One region of the Castellaniella sp. MT123 genome, then DNA from elsewhere that is predicted to be linked to it. Evidence: riboswitches for the same ligand, from Rfam matches in the RefSeq annotation. Region 1 holds a riboswitch; the other holds the start of a gene.
The links. Region 1 has a riboswitch for thiamine pyrophosphate ahead of ABCV34_RS05885 (cytosine permease). Riboswitches for the same ligand answer to the same signal wherever they lie in the genome.
Positions count from the first base shown of each region.

Region 2: another riboswitch for thiamine pyrophosphate. It lies ahead of thiC (phosphomethylpyrimidine synthase ThiC); the one in region 1 lies ahead of ABCV34_RS05885 (cytosine permease).

Region 1 is NZ_CP154879.1:1,275,475-1,280,163, forward strand. It holds gene ABCV34_RS05875 (lipoate--protein ligase family protein) at 1-749, shown strand, start outside; gene panD (aspartate 1-decarboxylase) at 820-1,233, shown strand; TPP riboswitch at 1,303-1,395, shown strand; gene ABCV34_RS05885 (cytosine permease) at 1,449-2,792, shown strand; gene gnd (phosphogluconate dehydrogenase (NAD(+)-dependent, decarboxylating)) at 2,857-3,876, shown strand; gene ABCV34_RS05895 (nitric-oxide reductase large subunit) at 3,954-4,689, opposite strand, start outside.
Region 2 is NZ_CP154879.1:2,300,199-2,304,887, forward strand. It holds gene ABCV34_RS10810 (D-amino acid dehydrogenase) at 1-1,032, shown strand, start outside; gene ABCV34_RS10815 (hypothetical protein) at 1,042-1,752, opposite strand; gene ABCV34_RS10820 (helix-turn-helix transcriptional regulator) at 1,910-2,281, shown strand; TPP riboswitch at 2,391-2,491, shown strand; gene thiC (phosphomethylpyrimidine synthase ThiC) at 2,568-4,481, shown strand.

The DNA.
Region 1 (4,689 bases):
CTTCATTTCCCGCCCCCGCGCGCTACCGGCTGCTGGACCTGGATGCCGACGCAAGACAGGATCCGCTGGCCGACGAAGTGCTGCTCAGTCTGGCCACCGAGGGGCCGGTCGCGTGCCTCTGGCAGGCGGATCAGGGCCTGGTCGTCCCGCGCACCTACACGGCCCACCCCGGTTTTATCGCTGTCCAGAAAATATTCGCGGCCCGGGGATGGCCCGTCCACGTCAGGCAATCGGGCGGCGGCGTCGTGCCGCAAGGGCCCGGCATTCTGAACCTGAGCCTCGCATACACCGTCGCCGGACGGCCGCTGGATCATTCGGAAACGTTCTATCGGCACCTCTGCGGCATTATCGGCGCCGCACTGCTGTTCTTCGGTATCGACGCGCGGGCGCAGGCCGTCGAAGGCTCTTTCTGCGACGGCCGATACAATCTGGCGGTCGGGCAGCCGCCGCGCAAGATCGTCGGCACGGCTCAGGTCTGGCGGCGCATGCCCGGCCAATCTCCGGGGTGTCAGGTCGGGCTGGCGCATGCCTTGATCCTGGCCGATTGTGACCCGGCCACGATCACAGGCCAGGCCAATGCCCTGGAGGAAGCCCTGGGAACGCCGCGTCGCTACGCGGCCGACCGGATCGCTTCCCTGGGCAGCCTGCTGCCCGAAGCCAGCCGCGCGGCCTTTCTCACCGCCTTTCACGCACGCCTGCGGGACGTCCTGCTGGCCAGCCCGCCGATCGGGCCCGATCCGCACGACTGACGCCACAATCGATGCTGCACCGCAACGCGCTAAAATGCCGCCTGCTCAATTTCCGTTTTCTGGATACAACGTGAGAAAAATCGTCCGCGCCAAACTGCATGGCATCCGCGTCACCGGAGCCGACCTGGACTACCACGGCTCCATCACCCTGGATCCCGACCACTGCGAAGCCGCCGGCATCCTGCCGATGGAATTCGTGGATATCTGGAACAAGAATTCCGGCGCCCGCATCAGCACCTACGTCATCTACGGCGAGCGGGGTTCACGTTGTTGCATCCTGAATGGCGCGGCCGCCCGCACCTGCCAGCGCGGCGACGAAGTCATCATCGCCAATTCGGAATACATCCAGGAAGCCGAACTGGAGCACATCAAGCCGATCGTCCTGACCTTCCATCCGGACAACAGCGTGCGCGAACACCTGGGATATTCGGTCGGCCGCGACGCACAGGGCCGGCTGAGCTTCGAGATTGTGCACTTCGACTGAGCGGAACCGGAGCCGGCCTTGCCCATCGGACGGCCGACTCCTAAAATCACCCACGCCACACCCATTTTCGAGTCCCGCTAGGGGTGCCGCCACAGCGGCTGAGACAGTCCCTTCGAACCTGATTGAGATCATCCTCGCGCAGGAAAGCAGCTCGCCATGGCGACTGCTTTCCATCGCCCGCGCCTGCCCTCCTCGCCCAGACAGACAGGCGCACCATGAATCAGAACACTTCCCCATCCCGCCAACGCCCAGTCCGCGCGAACGCCGGTCGTCGTCCCGACGCCACCGGTTCCTCAGCGGGGACTCCCGGCATACCCGAGGTCGAACGGGTATTCGGCTGGCACGACCACATGGCCCTCTGGTTCAGCCTGGGGGTCGGCCTGCTGGTGATCCAGGTCGGCGCGTATCTGGCGCCCGCCCTGGGCACCCGTGGCGCGCTGATCGCGGTCATCGCCGGTTCAATCCTCGGCGCGGGCCTGCTGGCCTGGGTGGCCCGCCTGGGCTGCGACAGCGGCCTGTCCAGCGCCGGCCTGATCCACGCGGTCTATGGCCAGCGCTTCGCCCACCTGCCCGTCTTGCTGAACGTCGTGCAACTGCTCGGCTGGGCCACGTTCGAGCTGGTCATCATGCGCGACGGCACCCAGGCGATCGCGGAAAAGGCCTTCGGCGTGAACACCGGCCTGATCGTCCCGACGCTATTCTGGGGGCTGATCGTCCTGCTGCTGCTGCGCGGCTCCATGGTCACACTGGTGCGGCGCATCGTCAGCCGCATCGGCCTGCCGCTGGTGGTGCTGTCGCTCATCTGGCTGACGGTGCAGTTCGGCCTGAAGCTGGATGCGCCAGGCCTACGGGCACTCTGGCAGCGCACGGGCGATGGCAGCATGAATACCTTCCAGGCGCTGGACCTGGTCATCGCCATGCCGGTGTCCTGGCTGCCGCTGGTGGCGGACTACGCCCGACATGGCCGCAGCGGTCGCGGCGCACTGGGCGGCACCTGGTTGGGCTACACCATCGCCAACATCTGGTGTTACGCGCTGGGTGTGCTGGTCATCACCGTGACAGGCCCCGATGTGGACATGGTCAATGCCCTGCTGCTGGCCCAGGGTGGACTGCTGGCCCTGGGCCTGATCCTGATCGACGAACTGGACAACACCTACGGCGACCTGTATTCCGGATCCGTCTGCAGCCACAGCCTGCTACCCGCCTTTGGCCTGAAAACCTGGGGCACATTGCTGGCCGCGCTGTCGATCGCGCTGGCCATGGTGCTGCCGATGCACAGCCTGGAACCCTTCCTGCTGGCGCTCAGTTCCGTGTTCGTGCCGCTGTTTGGCACGATCCTTGGACGGCTGGGCATGCGGCCCGATCGCCTCACCGACACGCCGCGTGGTTTCCACGCGATCCCCGCGGGGATCTGGGTGCTGGGGATCGCCTGCTACCATTTCCTGGCACAATGGGCACCGGATTACGGCAGTGCACTTCCCACGCTGCTGTTGACATTCACTCTGGGCGCACTCACCGCCAGGAACGGCTTCCGGTCCGCTGAACCGGCCAGATCCTGAGCCCGCAACCGCGGGCAGCCCTGGCGGCCGAGGGCCCCTACAACATAGAAACAGGACACTCGCCATGCAAATCGGCATGATCGGACTGGGACGCATGGGCGCCAACATGACAACCCGGCTGCTGCGCGACGGCCACGACTGCGTCGTGCACGACCGGAATCCGGAAGCCATCGGCCGGCTGACCGCGCTCGGCGCCACCGAGGCCCACACCCTGGGGGAACTGGTATCGGCCCTGGCCGCGCCCCGCGCCATCTGGCTGATGGTGCCGGCCGGCACGGTCGATGCCGTGCTGGCCGACTTGACCCCGCTGCTGCAGGCCGGCGACATCCTGATCGACGGCGGTAATTCCCACTATCACGACGACTTGCGGCGCGCTGCGGCCTTACGGCCACTGGGCATCCACTACGTGGACGTCGGCACCAGCGGCGGCATCGCGGGCCTGGAACGTGGCTATTGCCTGATGGTGGGGGGCGACCAGGCGGTCGAACACCTGACCCCGATCTTTGCCACTCTGGCCCCCGGCGAGGGCACGCAGCCGCCCACCCCAGGCCGACAGCCCGGCGCAAGCACGGCGGACCAGGGCTGGCTGCATTGCGGCCCGCACGGCGCAGGCCATTTCGTCAAGATGGTGCACAACGGCATCGAGTACGGCATCATGGCCGCCTATGCCGAAGGCATGAACATCCTGCGTCATGCCGACATCGGGCGGCAGACACACGCCGCGACTGCCGAAACGACGCCGCTGCGCAATCCCGAACACTATCAGTACGACATGAACCTGCCCGATATCGCCGAACTCTGGCGGCACGGCAGTGTGATCAGTTCCTGGCTGCTCGACCTCACCGCCACGGCGCTGGCGAGCAACCCGGCCCTGTCCGGCTTCCAGGGCCGCGTATCGGATTCCGGCGAAGGCCGCTGGACCATCCAGGCAGCCATCGACGAGGCCGTGCCCACACCTGTCCTCAGTGCCGCACTGTATTCGCGTTTCGCCTCGCGCGGCGAGGACGACTTCGCCAACCGGGTGCTGTCCGCCATGCGCCAAGCCTTCGGCGGCCACGTCGAACTGCCGGACACGCAGGATTAAAAAAGCCCGCCTCAATCGAGGCGGGCTTGCTGTCCGGGGGCGCCGTTTCGGGCCCCCGGTCGCTGGAAGAAAAACGCTCAGGTGCGTTGCGCGGCCAGCTTGCCGTCGACCACCGGGGCGGCCTTCGCATCGAACAGAGCCGTCACGACCTGCCACATCACACCCAGGCCGCCGACGATGAAGACCACGTCGCCGAAGGTGCGGGTCCAGCGCAGGGTCCGCAGGATGTCCTGTTGCATGAAGGTCTCGCCGCGGGCCCACCAGGTGCCCTGGCTGACGCTGGCGTAGAACTGCATGACGCCGATTGGCAGCAGGCTCAGCGTGATCATCATCACCAGGCCGATATTCATGCACCAGAACGCCGTGTTCATCAGGCTGTTGTTGAAGCTCATGTTCGGGCGCAGATAGCGCAGAACGAACAGGACGAAGCCCAGGGCCAGGAAGCCATACACACCGAACAGGGCCGCGTGCGCATGCACCGCCGTGGTGTTCATGCCCTGGATGTAGTAGAGCGCGATCGGTGGGTTGACCATGAAGCCGAACACCCCGGCACCGATCATGTTCCAGAAAGACACGGCCAGGAAGAACTGCAGCGGCCAGCGCAGGTTTTCCATCCATGGGGCGCGGGACTTCAGGCGCCAGTTTTCCCAGGCTTCATACCCCAGCACGACCAGCGGCACGACTTCCAGAGCACTGAAGGATGCGCCAATCGCCATGATTGGCGTGGTGGTGCCCGAGAAATACAGGTGGTGCATGGTGCCCGGGGTGCCGCCCAGCATGAACAGCACGGCCGAGGCCAGGCTGGCGGTGGTG
Region 2 (4,689 bases), 1.0 Mb from region 1:
CCGCTGACGATCCGCCCCGACGGCAGCCTGTTTCAGCTACGCTGGATGTTCGACATGTGGCGCAACTGCACACCGTCGCGCTATGCCATCAACAAGGACCGCATGTTGCGTCTGTCGTCCTACAGCCGCCAATGCCTGCACGAACTGCAAGGCGACACCGACATCCAGTTCGAAGGCCGGCGCCAGGGCACGCTGCAGGTCTTTCGCACCCAGAAGCAGATGGACGACGCCCAGCGCGACGTTCAGGCGCTCAGCGACGCGGGCGTAGCCTACGAACTGGTGGATGGCGACCACCTGGTCGACTACGAACCCGCCCTGCACCAGGTCCGCCACAAGCTGGTCGGCGGTCTGCGCACGCCTGACGACGAAACCGGAGACTGCCGCCTGTTCACTCAGGCCCTGACAACATTGGCCGAGGGCCTGGGCGTGAGATTCCGTTATGGCGAGACCATCCAGGCCCTGCACCAGGCCGGCGGCCGGATCTCGGGCGTCCAGTGTCTGTCCGGGACGCTGCAGGCCGATGCCTATGTGGTGGCGCTGGGCTCCTATTCCCCGTTGCTGCTGCGCGACATCGTCGATCTGCCGATCTACCCCATGAAGGGTTATTCCATTACTGTGGATATCGCCGATCCCGACCGCGCGCCGGTATCCACCCTGCTGGATGAAACCTACAAAATCGCCCTGACCCGCTTTGACCAGCGCATCCGGGTAGGCGGCATGGCCGAAGTCGTCGGCTATGACACCCATCTGGACCCGCGCCGCCAACGCACGCTGGAAATGGTCCTCAATGACCTGTTCCCGGGCAGCTACAAGGGCAGCGACGTCCATTTCTGGACCGGTCTGCGCCCAAAGACCCCGGACAGCACGCCAATCGTCGGACGCACCCGCCTGGACAATCTGTTTCTGAATACCGGACACGGCACTCTCGGCTGGACCATGTCCTGCGGCAGCGGGCGGCTGATCGCCGACATCGTGTCGGGGCAGGCCACCGCGATCCGCAGCGACGACCTGGGCGTGCAACGCTACCGCTGAACCGGCTGATCAAAGCGCCCAGGCATAGCCGAAGTCGCGCAGCGACTCGACGGGAGGTTCCCGCAACCCTGCCACTCGGGCCCGCATCCGCAGGCGGCTGATGATGTCACGGCATTTCGGATCCCCGTCCGGAGTGCGTGTCATCGGCCGCCATCCCTGGCGCACCGCCCCGATGATATCGGCATGGCTGGCGACGTGGCCGGGTGCCTCGAACAGACACAGCAGCACCGCCCGTTCGGCCCCGGTCAGACGCAGGAACGCTCCATCCTGATGCGTCAGGCGCCATCCCTGTTCCACCAGGCGCCAGGGGCCGATGCGATGGATCGCGTCCCCCTCGGACAGCGGACTGAATTGCGGCTGTTCCGCGCAATCCCCTGACGCCCGCCGGTACCCCAGGGCCCGCAAAGCCGATGCCATCTGGGATGGGGAATCGTCAGGCCGCAGGATGCAATCGACCCCGACCCGCAACAAGGCCGCCGGCTCGGCGCCCATGGGCCGGCCCAGCAGGGCGACCAGGATCAGGGCCGGATATCGTGTCCGCACAGCCTCGGCCACTCGGCAATTCGACGCGACATCGGCCATCAGCACCAGCGCATCCGGTGCCCGCACACCAGGGTGGTTCAGCGCCAGGCGTAAGGCCGGCCCGTCCAGAAACCGATCGACCCGCCACCCCAAAGCCTTCAGATACCGCGCCCAGGCGTCGTCACCGGGAGCCAGCACCCATACCCGTTGCTCCTCCATCCTTACCCCCCATTGCCCCACTTGCGTCCCGGGCCCATTCGAATGTGGGCATACGCTTCCGTCAGGAATGCCGATTATCACACTAGTAATAATTGATGACCACCAACGTGGTATTCATTTTTAGTCCAATGTGGACGTGGAAACATTCGGCGAACGACTACGCAAAACCCGGCTCCAGCGCGGTCTATCGCAGGCGCAGCTGGCGCATGCGTGCGGCCTGTCGCAAAGCGCCATCTCCAGCTACGAGAACGGCAGCCGGCAGTCGCCGAAGAAGCTGTTGAACCTGGCACAGACCCTGCAGGTGGACATCTACTGGCTCAGTCGGGGTGAAGGCGGCGCCGGCCCGGCATCGAACGCCGTCCAGACAGCCATGCGCGAGCACGAGTCCCCCTGGCCGTTTCCCTCCATCGAGCCCCGGATGTTCTGGTCCCTGACGCGGAAGGACCGCCAGACTGTGGAATCCGCCGTGTCCGCGCTGATCGACAATCTGCTGGCATCCGGCACCTGACCACCCAGGGCCGGGAACGTCTTCCGCGGACTGGCCGGCGCGTTCACATCCGGTCACCAAACATCGCAATCGGAACGGCTGGCAGACTCGGGGGCATCCCCGTATACTTCGTTCCACGCAGGGGTACTTGCCGGCATGGCCGGCGGGTTGAGAAAAACCCTTCGTACCAGTACGGATAATGCCGATGCTGGGAGCGTGCGCGGCATCCAGCCTGTCTCCGGAACGCGTGGTTCTTCCTCCCCGACTCGGCTCCATTTCCGAAATTTTTCGAACCTGGAGCTCCATCTTGAACACCAATCCCCAATTCCTGGCCACCCGGGCCACCGTCGACCTGGCCGCCATCGAGCCTTTGCCCGCCTCCCGCAAAGTCTATGAAACCGGCTCACGTCCCGACATCCAGGTGCCGTTCCGCGAAGTCCTGCAAGACGACACGCCGTCGCTCTTCGGCGGCGAAACCAATCCGCCCCTGACGGTGTACGACACCAGCGGCCCCTACACGGATCCCGCCGCCACGATCGATATCCGCCGCGGTCTGTCCACCCCTCGTCTGCCCTGGATCCTGGAACGCCAGGACACCGAGGAACTCTCGGGCCTGAGCAGCCAGTACGGCCGGGCCCGCCAGTCCGATCCAGAGCTGGACGCCCTGCGGTTCGAGCACAAGCGTGCACCGCGCCGAGCACGGACGGGCGCCAACGTCACGCAGATGCACTATGCGCGTCGCGGTATCGTGACGCCTGAAATGGAATACGTCGCCATCCGCGAGAACCTGCGCCGCGAGCAGTACCTGGACAATCTACGCGCCAGCGGCCCAGAAGGCGCTCGCCTGGTCGAACGCCTGACCCGCCAGCACCCTGGGCAATCCTTTGGCGCCGCGATCCCCGACATGATCACGCCGGAATTCGTGCGCGACGAGGTCGCCCGGGGCCGCGCCATCATCCCCGCCAACATCAACCACCCGGAGGTGGAGCCCATGGCCATCGGGCGCAACTTCCTGGTCAAGGTCAACGCGAACATCGGCAATTCGGCGATCCGGTCGGACATCAGCGAGGAAGTCGAAAAAATGACCTGGGCGATCCGCTGGGGTGGCGATACGGTGATGGACCTGTCCACCGGCAAACACATCCACGAAACCCGGGAATGGATCATCCGCAATTCCCCGGTCCCCATCGGCACGGTGCCCATCTACCAGGCGCTGGAAAAGGTGGGCGGTGTCGCCGAGGAGCTGAACTGGGAGATCTTCCGCGACACGCTGATCGAACAGGCCGAGCAGGGTGTGGACTATTTCACCATCCACGCGGGCGTGCGCCTGCCCTTCGTGCCCATGACCGCCAGCCGCATGACAGGCATCGTGTCGCGCGGCGGCTCGATCATGGCCAAATGGTGTCTGGCGCACCACAAGGAAAGCTTCCTGTACCAGCACTTCGAAGACATCTGCGAGATCATGAAGGCCTATGACGTCAGCTTCTCGCTGGGCGACGGTCTGCGCCCGGGCTCGGGCTACGACGCGAACGACGAGGCTCAGTTCGCCGAGCTGCGCACGCTGGGAGAACTGACGCAGGTCGCCTGGAAGCACGACGTCCAGGTGATGATCGAGGGCCCCGGCCACGTGCCGATGCAGATGATCCGCGAAAATATGGATCTGCAGCTGAAGCACTGCCACGAGGCTCCGTTCTACACGCTGGGCCCGCTGACGACGGACATCGCGCCGGGCTACGATCACATCACCTCGGGCATCGGCGCGGCCTTGATCGGCTGGTACGGTACAGCCATGCTGTGCTACGTGACTCCGAAGGAGCACCTGGGGCTGCCGAACAAGAAGGATGTGAAGGACGGCATCATCACCTACAAGATCGCCGCTCACGCAGCCGACCTGGCAAAGGGGCACCCGGGCGCAGCAATCCGCGACAATGCGCTGTCGAAGGCGCGTTTCGAGTTCCGCTGGGAGGACCAGTTCAATCTGGGTCTGGATCCGGATACGGCGCGGGCTTTTCACGACGAGACGCTGCCGAAGGATTCGATGAAGGTGGCTCACTTCTGTTCGATGTGCGGGCCGAAGTTCTGCAGCATGAAGATCTCGCAGGATGTGCGGGATTATGCGAAGGAAAACGGCCTGGACGAGGCGACGGCGCTGGCTCAGGGGATGGCGGCAAAATCGGCGGAATTCATTTCGCAGGGGGCGGAGATCTATCAGAAGGCGTGATGTCCACGGTTTGCGCGGGCAGGATTGATGATATCTGCCAACCCAGCCGCCGCAATGCCCGGTGGTTCCGCGACGCACTCCTGGTGGCCCTTCGGGCTTCCCGGATCTTCTTCGTCCGCCGGGGCGGCGGGCAAACTCGGCCTTCGGCCTCAAACAGTGCCCGCCGAAAACTCCCCGGCTCCCTTCAGAAGCATCCGGCACCAGTCGA